3 regions of the Actinomadura rubrobrunea NBRC 15275 genome follow, and region 3 is predicted to be linked to each of the others. Evidence: riboswitches for the same ligand, from Rfam matches in the RefSeq annotation. Region 3 holds a riboswitch; each other region holds the start of a gene.
The links. A riboswitch is a leader RNA that binds a small molecule or an ion and turns the genes downstream of it on or off. The one in region 3 is predicted to bind cobalamin.

Region 1 (4,573 bases), on a different contig from region 3:
CCTTCGAAGGCGGGCCGGGCGGCGCGACGCCCCTCGGCCCGCCTTCGCCGTTCCCGCGGTCCGGAATCTCGCCGGCCGAGACCCTGCAAGCCCAGGTCAGACGGCATGCGGCTCGCCCGTCTCCCCGCACCGCGTCTCATCATGTGAGAAGTCTGGCCACGAATCGGGACAACCGGGGAGACGGGCCGGTACCGTGGTAGACGGTCATGCGCTTCGTGGTACGCATCCTTCGCCGCCGCGGCGGGGCCTGATTCGGCAGGCCGGCGACCCGCCGCGGAGCAGGGTGCTGCCGGCCGTAAGTCCGTCGATCTCTGACACGACCTCCTGACACGACCGACACCACGAGGGACAGCGACCCATGAACGTCGACGTCACCACTTCCGCCCCCGCCGAGGACGCCGCCGAGGAGGCGGCCCGCGCGCTGCAGATCGCCCTGGACCGCCGCGACAACGGCGGCCGGTCCGGCGGCTGACCCCACGCCCGCGCGGGCACGCCGATGGCATGATCGCTCGTGTGGGCACGGGTGAGCGGGCCGGGGCGGACGCCGTCCGGCGGGCGCTGGACGAGGCGGCCCGGCTGGGGCCGTACTTCGAGATCGTCACCGATCCCGCCGAGGAGGCGGACCCCGCCTGGCGCCCGCTGCCGGAACCCGACCCCGCGCGGATCGAGGAGCTGATCGACGCCTACGCGCGGCGGCTGGGCACCCGGGAACGCCGGGTGGCGGCCTCCATCCTGTTCCAAGGGCTCGCGTCGCGGCTGTGGTCGCCCGTGGTGGCGGCGACGGCGCACGGCGTCGTCCCCGACCTGTCCGGGCTGCACTGGCGCTGGGCGCCGGGCGCGCCGATCGCGCTGTGGCTGGCCGACCCGGACGGCTGGCCCGTCCACGGCGACCCCGCCGCCGCGGCGGAGCCGGTGCACCGGACGGTGGTCGAGGAGCAGCTGCGGCCGCTGCGGGCGGGGCTGCTGCGGATCGTCAGGCTCGCCGACGGCCTCCTGTGGGGCAACGCCGCCGCGGCCCTGGCCGGGACGCTGCGCGCGGGCTCCCTGCGGCCCGAGCTGGCCGCGCCGGTCGGGACGCTCGTGCGGCGCCTGTTCGAGCGCGAACCCCTGGCGGGCACCGGCGCGTTCACGCCGGACGGGTTCGTCCGCCGGAGCTGCTGCCTGTACTACCGGGTGCCGCCCGGCGGCGAGATGTGCGGCGACTGCGCCCTCCTGCGCCGCCCGTGACCGTCGCGGCGGCGCAGGAGGACGCCGACGTCAGGCCGCGGCGGCGGTCGCCGCCGACCGCCTCCGGACGGCGCGCTCGCTCAGCACGCCGAACACCGCGCCCAGCGTCGCCCACAGGACGACCTGGACGCCCAGCGACGCGATCCGGAAGTCCCACAGCACCGTGGCCGGGAACCCGTCCGGGATCGCGTCCGGGGTCGGGGTCAGCCGGAACGCCACCGCCAGCACGACCGCGAACCCGGCGGCCGTCGCGATCGCCGCGTTCCACGCCCCCAGCCGGGGCAGCAGGCGGCGGAACACGATCACGGCGGCGACGACGGACAGCACGCCCAGCGCCACCATGCCGAAGTACAGCGCGGTGCGGCCGCCGATCGTCTCGGGGGCGCCGACGGCGGGAGGCGTCGGCGGGTACTTCAGGAAGGGCACGACCTCGACGGCGACGAAGCCGCCGAGCGCCACCAGCGCGGCGGTGGCGCGGGCGCCGAGCGCGCCGACGCGGCCGTAGGCGAACGCGAACGCGATCGCGAACAGCCCGCCGAGCGCGACGCCGTACACGCCGAGCGCGGTGACCAGCCCGGCGGTCTTCTGCACGGTGCGGCTGACGACCTCCTCCTCGTGCCCCGCGTGGGCGGCGGCGGCCGCCTGGGCCTCCTCGAACGCGATGGCGCGGTTCACCTGCGGCTCCCCGTACAGCCAGGCGACGACGAGCGCGAGCGCCGCCGCCGCCAGCCCGGCGAGCATGCCGCGGACCAGCAGTGATCTCATCATCGGCGGATCGGCCCGTCGGTCAGTGGCAGGGGAAGCCGAGCAGGTGGCGGCCGTCATGGGTGAACTCGTGCACCCAGGTGCCGCCGATGAGGGAGGTGGCGCCCTGCTCGGCGCCGACGAAGTAGATCAGCACCGCGCCCAGCACGGCGGCGAACACCGCCCAGGGCAGGATCTCGCGGAGGGGGATGCCGACGGGCGCGGGGCGCTCGCCGGCGGCCGACGTCGACGGAACGGCGGTCTGAGCCATCTCTGAATCTCCTCACGGGGTGCACTCGCCCCGGTACGGGAGGACGACGGGTCAGTGTCCTGACTCCCAGATCGACGCCTCCCGCCGACCTTCCCGCCGGATGTCCGGCCGTGGTCGTCGCGTGGCGGGGGGCTCCCTGGTCACAGTGGCGGGACCGTCCTGGACTCGCACCAGGTTCCTGCTCACCGTCGCCTCGATGTGAACTTGTCGAGGAGAGCGTCCCCTTTGGGGTGGTCCAGCGTCAAGTTCGGGTTTTGTCGCCCCCGTCCGACCTCAGGAGACGGCTTCGCCGTGCTCCAGGTATCTGGTGCCGCCGTCTCGCCGGGCGGCGCAGGCGTGAACGATGCGGCGTGCGAGGCGGGGGATCGTCAGGTCGTGGACCCGTGCGACGTCGTGGAAGCCGTAGCCGCTGAGCTCGTCCGGGGCGAGCTCGATCTTGTCGCGGTGCTCGGCCGTGAGAAGACCGCCGTCGAAGATGAACAGCACCTTGTCGCCTTCGGCCCGGCTCGGTGCCCAGTCGGCGACGAGCAGGCGCCCGATCGGCGGTGTGATGCCGAGCTCCTCCCGCACCTCGCGGGCGGCCGCCTCCTTCGGCGTCTCGCCGCGCTCGATGTAGCCGCCGGGAATGTCCTGGTAGGACTTGTAGGTCGGAACGACCAGCAGAACGCGGTCCTGCTCGTCGAAGAACAGCACACCGGCGGCCGCGTACGGTCGGGCGAAGCCGTCTGCCGGGTCCGTGGTCACAGGCACGACTGTAGAAGGCGGGGGCGGCCGACCTTCATCCTTCGGTCGGGAAGGCGGCGGGGCGGGGCTCGGGCGAGACATGCGTTCCGGAAAGTGAGACTGATGCTCACGCACTGAGACGTTTGCAGTAGAGTGCGCGCATGGCTTCCCGCAGCATCCGCCTGGCCGTCATCCCTGGTGACGGGATCGGCCCCGAGGTCGTCGCCGAGGGCCTGAAGGTTCTGGACGCCGTCGCGCCGGCCCACGACCTGAAGTTCGAGCGGACCACCTACGACCTGGGCGCGGCCCGCTGGCACCGGACCGGCGAGACGCTGCCGGACGCGGTGCTGGAGGAGCTGCGCGGCCAGGACGCGATCCTGCTGGGCGCGGTCGGCGACCCGAGCGTGCCGAGCGGGGTGCTGGAGCGCGGGCTGCTGCTGCGGGCCCGGTTCGAGCTGGACCACTACGTCAACCTGCGGCCGGTCAAGCTGTTCCCCGGCATGGACACGCCGCTGTCGGGGGTCAAGCCCGAGGACGTCGACATGGTCGTCGTCCGGGAGGGCACCGAGGGCCCGTACGCGGGCGTCGGCGGCGTGCTGCGCAAGGGCACCCCGCAGGAGATCGCCACCCAGGAGAGCGTCAACACCGCCTACGGCGTCGAGCGCGTCGTGCGCTACGCCTTCGAGGTGGCGGCGTCCCGGCCCCGGCGCAAGCTGACCCTCGTCCACAAGGACAACGTGCTCACCTTCGCCGGCGACCTGTACCAGCGCACCGTCAAGCGGGTCGGCGAGGAGTACCCGCAGGTCACCACCGACTACGTGCACGTGGACGCGGCCACGATGTTCTTCGTGACCATGCCGCAGCGGTTCGACGTGATCGTCACCGACAACCTGTTCGGCGACATCATCACCGACCTCGGCGCCGCCATCGCCGGCGGCATCGGCCTGGCCGCCTCCGGCAACGTCAACCCCGACCGCACCGCGCCGTCGATGTTCGAGCCGGTGCACGGCAGCGCCCCCGACATCGCCGGGCAGGGCAAGGCCGACCCCACCGCCACCATCCTGTCGGTGGCGATGCTGCTGGACCACATCGGCGCGCCCGAGGCCGCCCGCCGGGTCGAGCGCGCCGTCGCCGACGACCTGGCCGCCCGGCGCGGCCGCCCCGCCCGGGGCACCGCCGAGATCGGCGACGCGATCGCCGAGCGAGTATCCGGCTAGGGCGCGCCCCGGCCGGACCGCGAATCGTTGTAGCAGCACTCGCGACCCAAGCCACCCGAACCGGGCGCGCCGTCACGGCGCGCCCGGTTCTTCGTGTGCGCCGTGATCAGGGAGCAGGGCTGGACGAAGTACGACAATGAGGATAGGAATGCCCGAACGGCAACGGGGCCGGTCGGGCGATCCGGGAGAGGACCCACGATGAGCAGCACGCTGGACTTCGACATCAGGCTCTCCGAGCGGCCGCGCAGCGCCGCCGAGCGCGAGGCGATCCTGGCCGATCCGGGATGGGGCCGGCACTTCACCGACCACATGATCACCATCCGGTACGCCGCGGGGAAGGGCTGGCACGACGCCCGGCTCGAGCCCTACGGACCGATCGCGCTGGACCCGG
Region 2 (4,573 bases), on a different contig from region 3:
AGCGCCTCGATCGCGCCGAGCACCTCGCCGAACTCGGCGTAGCACATGTGCGTGTGGATCTGCGTGGTGTCCGCGACGCCGCCGGTGGCCAGCCGGAACGCGCCCACCGCCCAGTCGAGGTAGGCGGCGCGGTCCGCGCGGCGCAGGGGGAGCAGTTCGCGCAGCGCGGGCTCGTCCACCTGGATCACCCCGATCCCGGCGGCCTCCAGGTCGCGGATCTCGTCGCGCAGCGCCAGCGCCACCTGCCGGGCCGTCGCGGCGAGCGGCTGGTCCTCCCGGACGAACGACCAGGCGAGCATGGTCACCGGCCCGGTGAGCATGCCCTTGACGGGCTTGCGGGTGCGGGACTGGGCGTACGTCGTCCACCGCACCGTCATGGGGCCCGGACGGGTCACGTCCCCGTGCAGGATCGGCGGCCGCACGTACCGGGTGCCGTACGACTGCACCCAGCCGTTGCGGGTGGCGGCGAACCCGTCGAGCCGCTCGGCGAAGTACTGCACCATGTCGTTGCGCTCGGGTTCGCCGTGGACGAGCACGTCGAGCCCGATCCGCTCCTGGAGGTCGATCACCTTGTCGATCTCCGCGCGCATGATCTGCTCGTACGCGGCGTCGTCGATCCGGCCCGCCCGGTGGTCGGCGCGCGCCCGGCGGACCCGCTCGGTCTGGGGGAACGAGCCGATGGTCGTGGTCGCCAGCGGCGGCAGGTTCAGCGACCGCCGCTGCGCGGCGAACCGCACCGCCCGGTCGGGGCGGACGGTGCCGTCCCCGAGCGCGTCCAGCCTGGCCCGGACGCGGTAGTCGGCGCGCGGCGCCGCGGCCGGCCCGTCTTCGGCCGCCCGGGCGGCGATCGCCTCGGATCCGCGCGTCAGCGCCCGGCCGATCGCGACGACCTCGTCCGCCTTCTGCCGCGCGAACGCCAGCCGCCGCCGCAGGCCGTCGTCGAGGCCGGTCTCGGCGTCCAGGTCCAGCGGGACGTGCATCAGGCTGCACGAGGTGCTCGCCACCACCTCGCCCGCCAGGCCCAGCAGGGCCGCGCAGGTGGACAGCGCCGCCGACAGGTCGGTGCGCCAGACGTTGCGTCCGTCCACGACTCCGGCGACCACGGTGCGGCGCGGCAGCCCTCCGATCGACGCGACCGCCTGCAGGTTGCCCGGCCCGGCGACGAAGTCCAGGCCGATGGCCTCCACGCGCGTGGCGGCCAGCACCGGCAGCGCCCGCCCGATCTCCCCGAAGTACGTGGCGACGAGGATCTTCGGCCGGGACGGCAGCCCGCCGAGCCGGTGATAGGCCCGGCCCAGCGCGGTCAGTTCCCGCTCGCTGCGGTCGGCGGCCAGCGCGGGCTCGTCCAGCTGCACCCACTGCGCGCCCGCCCCCGCGAGCCGCTCCAGCAGCTCCGCGTACACCTCGACCAGCGGGTCGAGGAGGTCCAGCGGATCCGTGGCCGTCCCCGGCTCCGGCTTGGCCAGCAGCAGGTAGGTCAGCGGCCCCACCAGGACGGGACGCGTCTCGATGCCCAGCTCGCGCGCTTCGAGGTATTCGAGGATCGGCTTGGCCCGCGCGCCGTCGGCCAGCCGAAACCGCGTGCGCGGCCCGATCTCGGGGACCAGGTAGTGGTAGTTGGTGTCGAACCACTTGGTCATCTCCAGCGGCGGCACCCCTTCGGCGCCGCGCGCCATGGCGAAGTAGGCGTCCAGCCCTCGCAGCCCCCGGAACCGGGCGGGGACGGCGTCCACCATCACGGTGGTGTCAAGGACCTGGTCGTACAGCGAGAAGGTGTTGGACGGCACCAGGTCGACCCCGGCGTCGCGCAGGGTGTCCCATACCTCGCGTCGCAGCGTTCCGGCCGTGCGCAGCAGTTCGGTTTCGCTGATCCGGCCCGCCCAGTACGCCTCGGTGGCGCGCTTCAACTCCCGCTGGGCCCCGATGCGCGGGTATCCGAGCACGGTCGATGTCATGGCGTTTCTCCCTCGTCCGGCCATGGCACGGCCGCACGAGAGAGCAAGGCGGGGGCGTGTCATCGACGCCCGCGTCCCGAGCCTTCCCGCGAGGCCGTGGACACCGCGCGCCGATCGGCGCGCGGGCGGAGGCAGGTCTTCGGACTCACGGGCGCTTGCGTCCTACTGGCCGTCGCTTCCCAGGCCGCCTGCGGCCCAGTGCGTATGACGGCGGTCGTTCCCGTACACCGCTGCGGGGCAGTCCCGGATTCTCACCGGGTTCCCTCTTACGACATCCGCCGCGCCGCTGGCCGGCGGATGAACCTTCCGCAGCGGCGAGCATACCCGGTGCGCCTACGATGCAAGGCGGACCGAGGGAGGACGTGGATGACCGGACAGGCGAGACCGATCACGCTGGTGGGCGAACCCGTGCTGCACCGCCCGTGCCGCCCCGTCGAGCAGTTCGACGACGACCTGGCGCGCCTGGTGGAGGACATGTTCGCCAGCATGTACGCGGCCGAAGGGGTCGGCCTCGCCGCCAACCAGATCGGCGTGGACCTGCGCGTGTTCGTCTACGACTGCCCGGACGAGAACAACGAGTCGCAGAAGGGCGTCGTGGTCAACCCCACACTCGTCCTCCCGGACCTTCCCGACCGGCGGCTGGACGACAGCGAGGAGGGCTGCCTGTCCGTGCCCGGCGCCCACGCCCCTCTGGCCCGTCCCGACCGCGCCACCTGCCACGGGTTCGACGTCACCGGCGCCCCGATCACCGTCGAAGGCACCGGCCTGCTCGCCCGCTGCCTCCAGCACGAGACGGACCACCTGGACGGCAAGCTCTACATCGACCGCCTGCCGACCCGCGTCCGCAAGCAGGTGCTCAAGGACTTCGAGGCCCACCGCGCCGCCTCGGCCGATTGATCACGCGAACGGCCCTCGACCGTTCGACCGGCGCGGCCGGCGGCAGGCCGCGCCGCTTCCGCACGCCGCCGAAACCGCCGACGGCACCGCTCGTCCTGAGCGCGCGCGTGCTCTGCGCGTGTGACCAGCGCAAAGCGGCCCGCCGTCCGCGGCGCCTGCCCTGCGCGTCGCGCCATTGCCTTCCGCGGCCGCGCCTGAAAATGAGGAGTGCCGCAAAAACGGTCTTGACAGCGAATGCCGTCGGCAGGTTGAATGCTCGGCATGGAGCTGTGAATCTTCCGGGTTGAGCCAACCGCGGCACGCACGCCGCCCGCTCCCCTCCTCTCACCTGACCGGATCCCGCTGCACCACGTTGACCAGCGGCGACGTCTTCCGGTCCTTCTCCATCCAGCCATCTCTCACGGCCGTTGCGGCGTTGTCGGAGACGAATACGCCCTTTTCGCGGCCGCATTCAACGAGCCTGCCCGGAGGTGACTCCTACATGCGTGCCATCCACCTGAACATCAACTCCAACGACCCCTTCTCCAAGGCCGCGAAAAAGGGCAAGAAGCGCACCAGCCGCGACCCCAGGGCCGCCGCATTCGCCCACCACCACCGCCGCAACGTGCGCCAACTGCCCACCCGCCGCCTCCAACGCGGCCGATGACCACTCCGGGCCGCCCGGACACCTCCCCCCGGGCGGCCCGGCAGCCCTGAATTCATCACTATGAGCTCTCGCTAGAGCGGTCCCGCGCCTGAATCACCCATACAAGCCCGCCACTGCACGACCACCCGCTCGCGCGAGCACACCCACATCAACCTGCGAAGACGCGGCCAGTCCGGCCGTCTTCACGGCCGTTGCGGCGTTGTCGGAGACGAATACGCCCTTTTCGCGGCCGCATTCAACGAGCCTGCCCGGAGGTGACTCCTACATGCGTGCCATCCACCTGAACATCAACTCCAACGACCCCTTCTCCAAGGCCGCGAAAAAGGGCAAGAAGCGCACCAGCCGCGACCCCAGGGCCGCCGCATTCGCCCACCACCACCGCCGCAACGTGCGCCAACTGCCCACCCGCCGCCTCCAACGCGGCCGATGACCGCCCCGGGCCGCCCGGACACCTCCCCCCGGGCGGCCCGGCACCGCTCATCAACTCCCGCCCGCCCGGACGAGAGCAGGACCGGCGCCTCGCTCAAGCCGGGTGGGCGTAGCCGTGCTGGACGAGCCACTGCAACCAGCGGGTCGCCTCATCGTTGCGGCCTGACCGCGTCAGCAGCTCCGCCAGCAGGGTGACCGCCTCGACGTCCTCGGCCTCCGCGGCGCGCCGCAGCCAGGTCTCGGCCTCGTCGAGACGGCCGGTCTCCTTCAGCAGCCGGCCGAGGTTGCGGAACGCCGCCGGGAGGCCCGCGTCCGCGGCCCCCCGCAGCAGCGGCTCGGCCTCGTCGTAGCGCCGCTGGTCGAGCAGGTCACGGGCGGCGGCGTTCATCGCGGGCGGGTATCCGGCGTCGGACGCCTTCAGCAGATACGGGATGGCCTCCTGGTAGCGGTTCTGCCCGTTCAGCAGCACGCACAGGTTGTACATCGCGGGGACGTGGCCGGCCTCGGCCGCCCGCCGCAGCCACGTCTCGGCCTGCGGCGGGTCGCCGTCGGCCAGGTCGTTCCCCAGGTTGTACATGGCGTCGACGTGCCCGTGCTCGGCGGCCCGCGTGTACCAGTCGCGGCCCTCGGCGGCGCGTCCGGTGTC
Region 3 (4,573 bases):
CCGCCAGGAGCGCCGCCGCGGCGGCCGGGTCGGGGCCGTGGGTGGCGCGGCCGTCGGTCACCACGACCAGCAGCGGGCGCCGGGACGGGTCGCGCAGCCGCTCGACGCGCAGCACCTCGGCGGCGCGCAGCAGCCCGGCGGCGAGCGGCGTGCGCCCGCCGGTGGGCAGCCGCTCCAGGCGGCGCGCCCCCGCCTCGACCGACGAGGTCGGCGGCAGCACCAGCGCGGCGTCCCGGCCCCGGAAGGTGATCAGGCCGACCTTGTCGCGGCGCTGGTAGGCGTCGAGCAGCAGGCTCAGCACGGCGCCCTTGACGGCGCGCATCCGCCGCCGCGCGGCCATCGAGCCGCTGGCGTCGACGACGAACAGCACGAGGTTGCCCTCGCGCCCCTCCCGCACCGCTTCGCGCAGGTCCTCGGACGCGACGACCAGGCCGGGGCCGGTGCGGCCGCGGGCGCGCTGGTGGGGGGCGGCGGCGCGCAGCGTGGCCGCCAGGTGCAGGTCGCGCGTCCCGGGCCGGGCGCCGGAGACACGGCCGTGCGGGCTGCGCGCCTTGGAACGGCGGCCGGGCGCGCCCGTACCGGTGCCGGGGACGGTGAACAGGCGCGGCTTGTAGGCGGCGTCGGCGGGCGCGGGTTCGTTCTCGCGATCGGCTCCCGCCCGGCCCGACCGGCCGCCGTCGCGCTCCGAGCCCGCCGGCGAACCGGACGGCCGCGCGTCGCCGGACGCGTCGGCCGACGCGTCGGGCCGTCCGCCGCCGGGGCCGCCGGAAGGAGGCGGGTCGTCGTCGGGGGGCTCGGGGGACGGGTCGGCGTGCTCGGCGAGCACCTCGTCGAGCTTGCTCTCGTCCAGGCCGGGGGCGTCGAACGGGTCGCGGCGGCGCCGGTGCGGCAGCGCCAGCCGCGCCGCCGTGCGCACGTCGTCGGCGGTGACCTCGGTGCGGCCGTGCCAGGCGGCCAGCGCGATCGCGGCGCGGGCGGTCACCAGGTCGGCGCGCAGCCCGTCCACCTCGAAGGCGGCGCAGACGGCGGTGATCTGCCGCAGGGCCGCGTCGGTCAGCCGCACCTCCGGCAGCCGGTCGCGCGCGGCGGCGATCCGGGCGGCCAGCTCTGCCTCCCGCTCCGCCCACTCGGCGGCGAACGCGGCCGGGGACTCCTCGAAGCGCAGCCTGCGCCGCACAACCTCGGCGCGCTCGTCCGGGTCGCGGGTGGCGGCGACCTCGACGGTGAGGCCGAACCGGTCCAGCAGCTGCGGACGCAGCTCGCCCTCCTCCGGGTTCATGGTGCCGACCAGCAGGAACCGCGCCGCGTGCCGCACCGACACGCCCTCGCGCTCGACGTGCGACTCGCCCATCGCGGCGGCGTCGAGCAGCAGGTCGACCAGGTGGTCGTGGAGCAGGTTGACCTCGTCGACGTACAGCACCCCGCGGTGCGCGGCGGCGAGCAGGCCCGGCTCGAACGCCTTCACGCCCTCGGCGAGCGCCCGTTCGATGTCGAGGGAGCCGGTGAGCCGGTCCTCGGACGCGCCGACGGGCAGCTCCACCAGCCGCGCGGGCCGCCGCTCCGCCCCGTGCCCGTCGTGGGGTCCGTCGGGGCAGCCGGGGTCGGGGGCGTCCGGGTCGCAGGAGAACCGGCAGCCGGCGACCACCCGCACCGGCGGCAGCAGCCCGGCCAGCGCGCGCACGATCGTCGACTTGGCGGTGCCCTTCTCTCCCCGCACCAGCACGCCGCCCACGCCCGGCGACACCGCGTTGATCAGCAGCGCGAGCTTGAGGTCGGCCATCCCGACGACGGCGGAGAACGGGTAGCGGTGCGGGGCGGTCCGCCGGTCGGTCGCCGGACGGCTCATCGGCCCATCAGACGGGGCATGCCTCATCAATCCTTCCCCTCGGGTGTCCACGCCCGTGGCGGTCAGCTGCGACGGCCGGAGTCTCCTGGCTCCCGGATCACCGTTCCGGCACCGTCCCGGTGAGGGACGGCGCCGCTCCCCCGGCCTTCCAGCGTCGTCGCCGTGGCCTTCCGTGGGGGCGAACTCCCCGGTCACAGTTGCGGGCACAGCCCCGGATTCGCACCGGGTTCCTCCGCATCCGTCGACTGCAAAGCATGGCATACCGCCCGCATCCGCCCAAGTGGCGCCCACCCGGGTGCGATGCGGGCGGGCCCGCGGGGCCGTCGCGCGGGGCCCGGTGCGGTCAGGACGCGCCGGCCACGGCGAACCACACGGCCTTGCCCGGCACGGGCGTGTCCAGACGCGAGAACGTGCGCAGCAGGCCCCAGCGGCCGCGCGACAGCTCGGCGACGATGCTCAGGCCCCGGCCGCAGTCGCCGGACGTCCACGAGTAGCCGGGCAGGGTGGCGTCGCCGAAGGCGTCGAACACGGCGCAGCGCACCTCGGCGGGCGGCCGGGCGCCGCCCTCGTCGGCGCTCAGCCACAGCTCGTGCGGTCCGTGGTCGGCGGCGTGCTGGTAGGCGTTGGTGGCCAGCTCGCTCACCATGACCCGGGCGTCGGCGATCGCGTCCGGCGGCACGGCCAGCGCGGCCAGCGCGTCGGCCAGCAGCGTCCTGGCCCGGCGGGCGCACTCCGGCCCGCGCGGCAAGGTCCAGGCCCAGCCCGATCGGACGTCCGGTCCACCGACGGGCGCCGCGCCCGGCGGAGCGGCGTCATGGATGAGTTCTGACGAGGTGTGCACGGGCCCCTCCCCGCGGTCGAACAGTCTCGGCGGACTACGCGGCCATCTCGTCCCGTTACTGTGGGTCTCCTGGCGGTTACGCTTCCATGCAGCGTCGCGTGAGAATCTCATCCGCGCAACACCGTTCGCGAGATTGCTCTTACCGGGTTCGCCAATCGCGTTGAGAGGTACGGACCGAAACGCCAGACTCTGCCGTCATGACGTACCGGCCGACCGTACGAGGTCGTCGACTGGCCCGGGAGCTTCGCCGCCTGCGCGAGAATCTGGGCCTCACGTTGCAGGACGTGGCGGACCAGCTGAACTGGTCGCGCGCGACGCTGTCGCGCGTGGAGACGGCGCAGACCAGGCCCAAGGTCGGCGACGTCGCGCGGATGCTGGAGCTGTACGGGGTGCCCAGTCCGGAACGGGACGCCCTGATGACGCTGGCCCGCGAGGCGGGCCAGCGCGGCTGGTGGACCGCCTACGCCGACGTCTTCACGGGCAGCTACGTGGCGTTGGAGGACGAGGCGTCCGCCATCCACACCTGGGACCCCCAGCTGGTGCACGGGCTGCTGCAGACCGAGGACTACGCCCGCGCGGTGATCACCGCCGGGCGGATGCTGCCGGGCCCGGTGGAGATCGAACGCCGCGTCGCCGCGCGCAAGGCGCGGCAGGCGCTGCTCGACCGCAAGGACGCGCCCCTGCTGCACGTGGTGCTGGACGAGGCGGTGCTGCACCGCCCCATCGGCGGACCTTCGGTGATGAACGCCCAGCTCAGGAAGCTGGTCACGATGGCCGAGCGCCCGAAGGTGACGGTGCAGGTGCTGCCGTACGGGGCGGGCGAGCACGCGGGACTGGACGGACGCTTCACGATCCTTTCCTTCCCGGACGCCGCCGACCCCGATATCGCCTACGTCGAAGGCACCATGGGTGACGTTTACGTCGAAAGCGCAGAGGAAACAGGCGTACACAGGCGTCGCTTCGACCGCATCGTCGAGGCGGCGTTGTCCCCCGAGGATTCCGCGCACCTCATCATCGAGGCAGCAGGGAGCAGCCCGTGAAGAACCTGCATCGCGAACTCACCCGCGCTCTTTGGCGCAAGTCCACATACAGCGGAAGCGGTGACCAGTGCGTCGAAGTGGCGGCGCTTCCGCACGGTCTGCGCGCGGTCCGCGACTCCAAGGACCCGTCCGGTCCGGCGCTGATCCTTTCGGCGGACGGCTGGCGGGCCCTGGTCCGCACCGCACGCTCCGTATGATCCCCTCGGCGCGGTCGGCGGCCTGCCCTGCCCCGAGCCGCTGACCGCGCCGGCGGACGCCGCCGCCCTTCCCGCCGACTAGAACGTGTTCTAGTATGTGCGCCGTCGATCTCCGGAGGGTGCCTCGTGACCGCGGACCTCAAGCTGGGCCTCAACGTCGGCTACTGGCAGCGCGACCCCGACGACCAGACCGAGACGGTGCTGGCCGCCGAGCGGCTGGGCTACTACGCGGTGTTCACCGCCGAGGCCTACGGCTCGGACGCCTTCACCCCGCTGACGTGGTACGCCGCCCGCACCACGCGCATCAAACTGGGCACCGCGGTGGCGCAGCTGTCGGCGCGCACCCCGGTGGCGACCGCCATGCACGCCCTCACCCTCGACGCCCTGTCGGGGGGACGGCTGATCCTCGGCGTGGGCGCGTCCGGACCGCAGGTCGTGGAGGGCTGGTACGGGGTCCCCTTCCCCAAACCGCTGGCGCGCACCCGCGAGTACATCGACATCATGCGCCAGGTCTGGCGCCGCGAAGCCCCGGTGACCAGCGCCGGCCCGCACTACCCGCTGCCGTACCCGGGCGGCACCGGGCTCGGCAAGCCGCTGAAGTCGATCGTCCACCCGCTGCGCCCCGACATCCCCGTCTACCTCGGAGCCG

Region 1: another riboswitch for cobalamin. It lies ahead of AR3_RS20510 (CbtB domain-containing protein); the one in region 3 lies ahead of AR3_RS06385 (putative cobaltochelatase).
Region 2: another riboswitch for cobalamin. It lies ahead of metE (5-methyltetrahydropteroyltriglutamate--homocysteine S-methyltransferase); the one in region 3 lies ahead of AR3_RS06385 (putative cobaltochelatase).

What each region holds. Positions count from the first base shown of each region.
Region 1 covers NZ_BCQU01000069.1:20,494-25,066, reverse strand. The annotation lists gene AR3_RS20520 ((2Fe-2S)-binding protein) at 502-1,227, shown strand; gene AR3_RS20515 (CbtA family protein) at 1,258-1,995, opposite strand; gene AR3_RS20510 (CbtB domain-containing protein) at 2,015-2,242, opposite strand; cobalamin riboswitch at 2,275-2,465, opposite strand; gene AR3_RS20505 (NUDIX domain-containing protein) at 2,516-2,986, opposite strand; gene AR3_RS20500 (3-isopropylmalate dehydrogenase) at 3,127-4,182, shown strand; gene AR3_RS20495 (branched-chain amino acid aminotransferase) at 4,381-4,573, shown strand, end outside.
Region 2 covers NZ_BCQU01000012.1:27,471-32,043, reverse strand. The annotation lists gene metE (5-methyltetrahydropteroyltriglutamate--homocysteine S-methyltransferase) at 1-1,955, opposite strand, end outside; cobalamin riboswitch at 2,069-2,278, opposite strand; gene def (peptide deformylase) at 2,322-2,852, shown strand; gene AR3_RS30310 (hypothetical protein) at 3,334-3,498, shown strand; gene AR3_RS30305 (hypothetical protein) at 3,764-3,928, shown strand; gene AR3_RS05580 (tetratricopeptide repeat protein) at 4,022-4,573, opposite strand, start outside.
Region 3 covers NZ_BCQU01000014.1:29,007-33,579, reverse strand. The annotation lists gene AR3_RS06385 (putative cobaltochelatase) at 1-1,846, opposite strand, end outside; cobalamin riboswitch at 1,926-2,078, opposite strand; gene AR3_RS06380 (ATP-binding protein) at 2,190-2,687, opposite strand; gene AR3_RS06375 (helix-turn-helix domain-containing protein) at 2,885-3,727, shown strand; gene AR3_RS06370 (DUF397 domain-containing protein) at 3,724-3,924, shown strand; gene AR3_RS06365 (LLM class F420-dependent oxidoreductase) at 4,051-4,573, shown strand, end outside.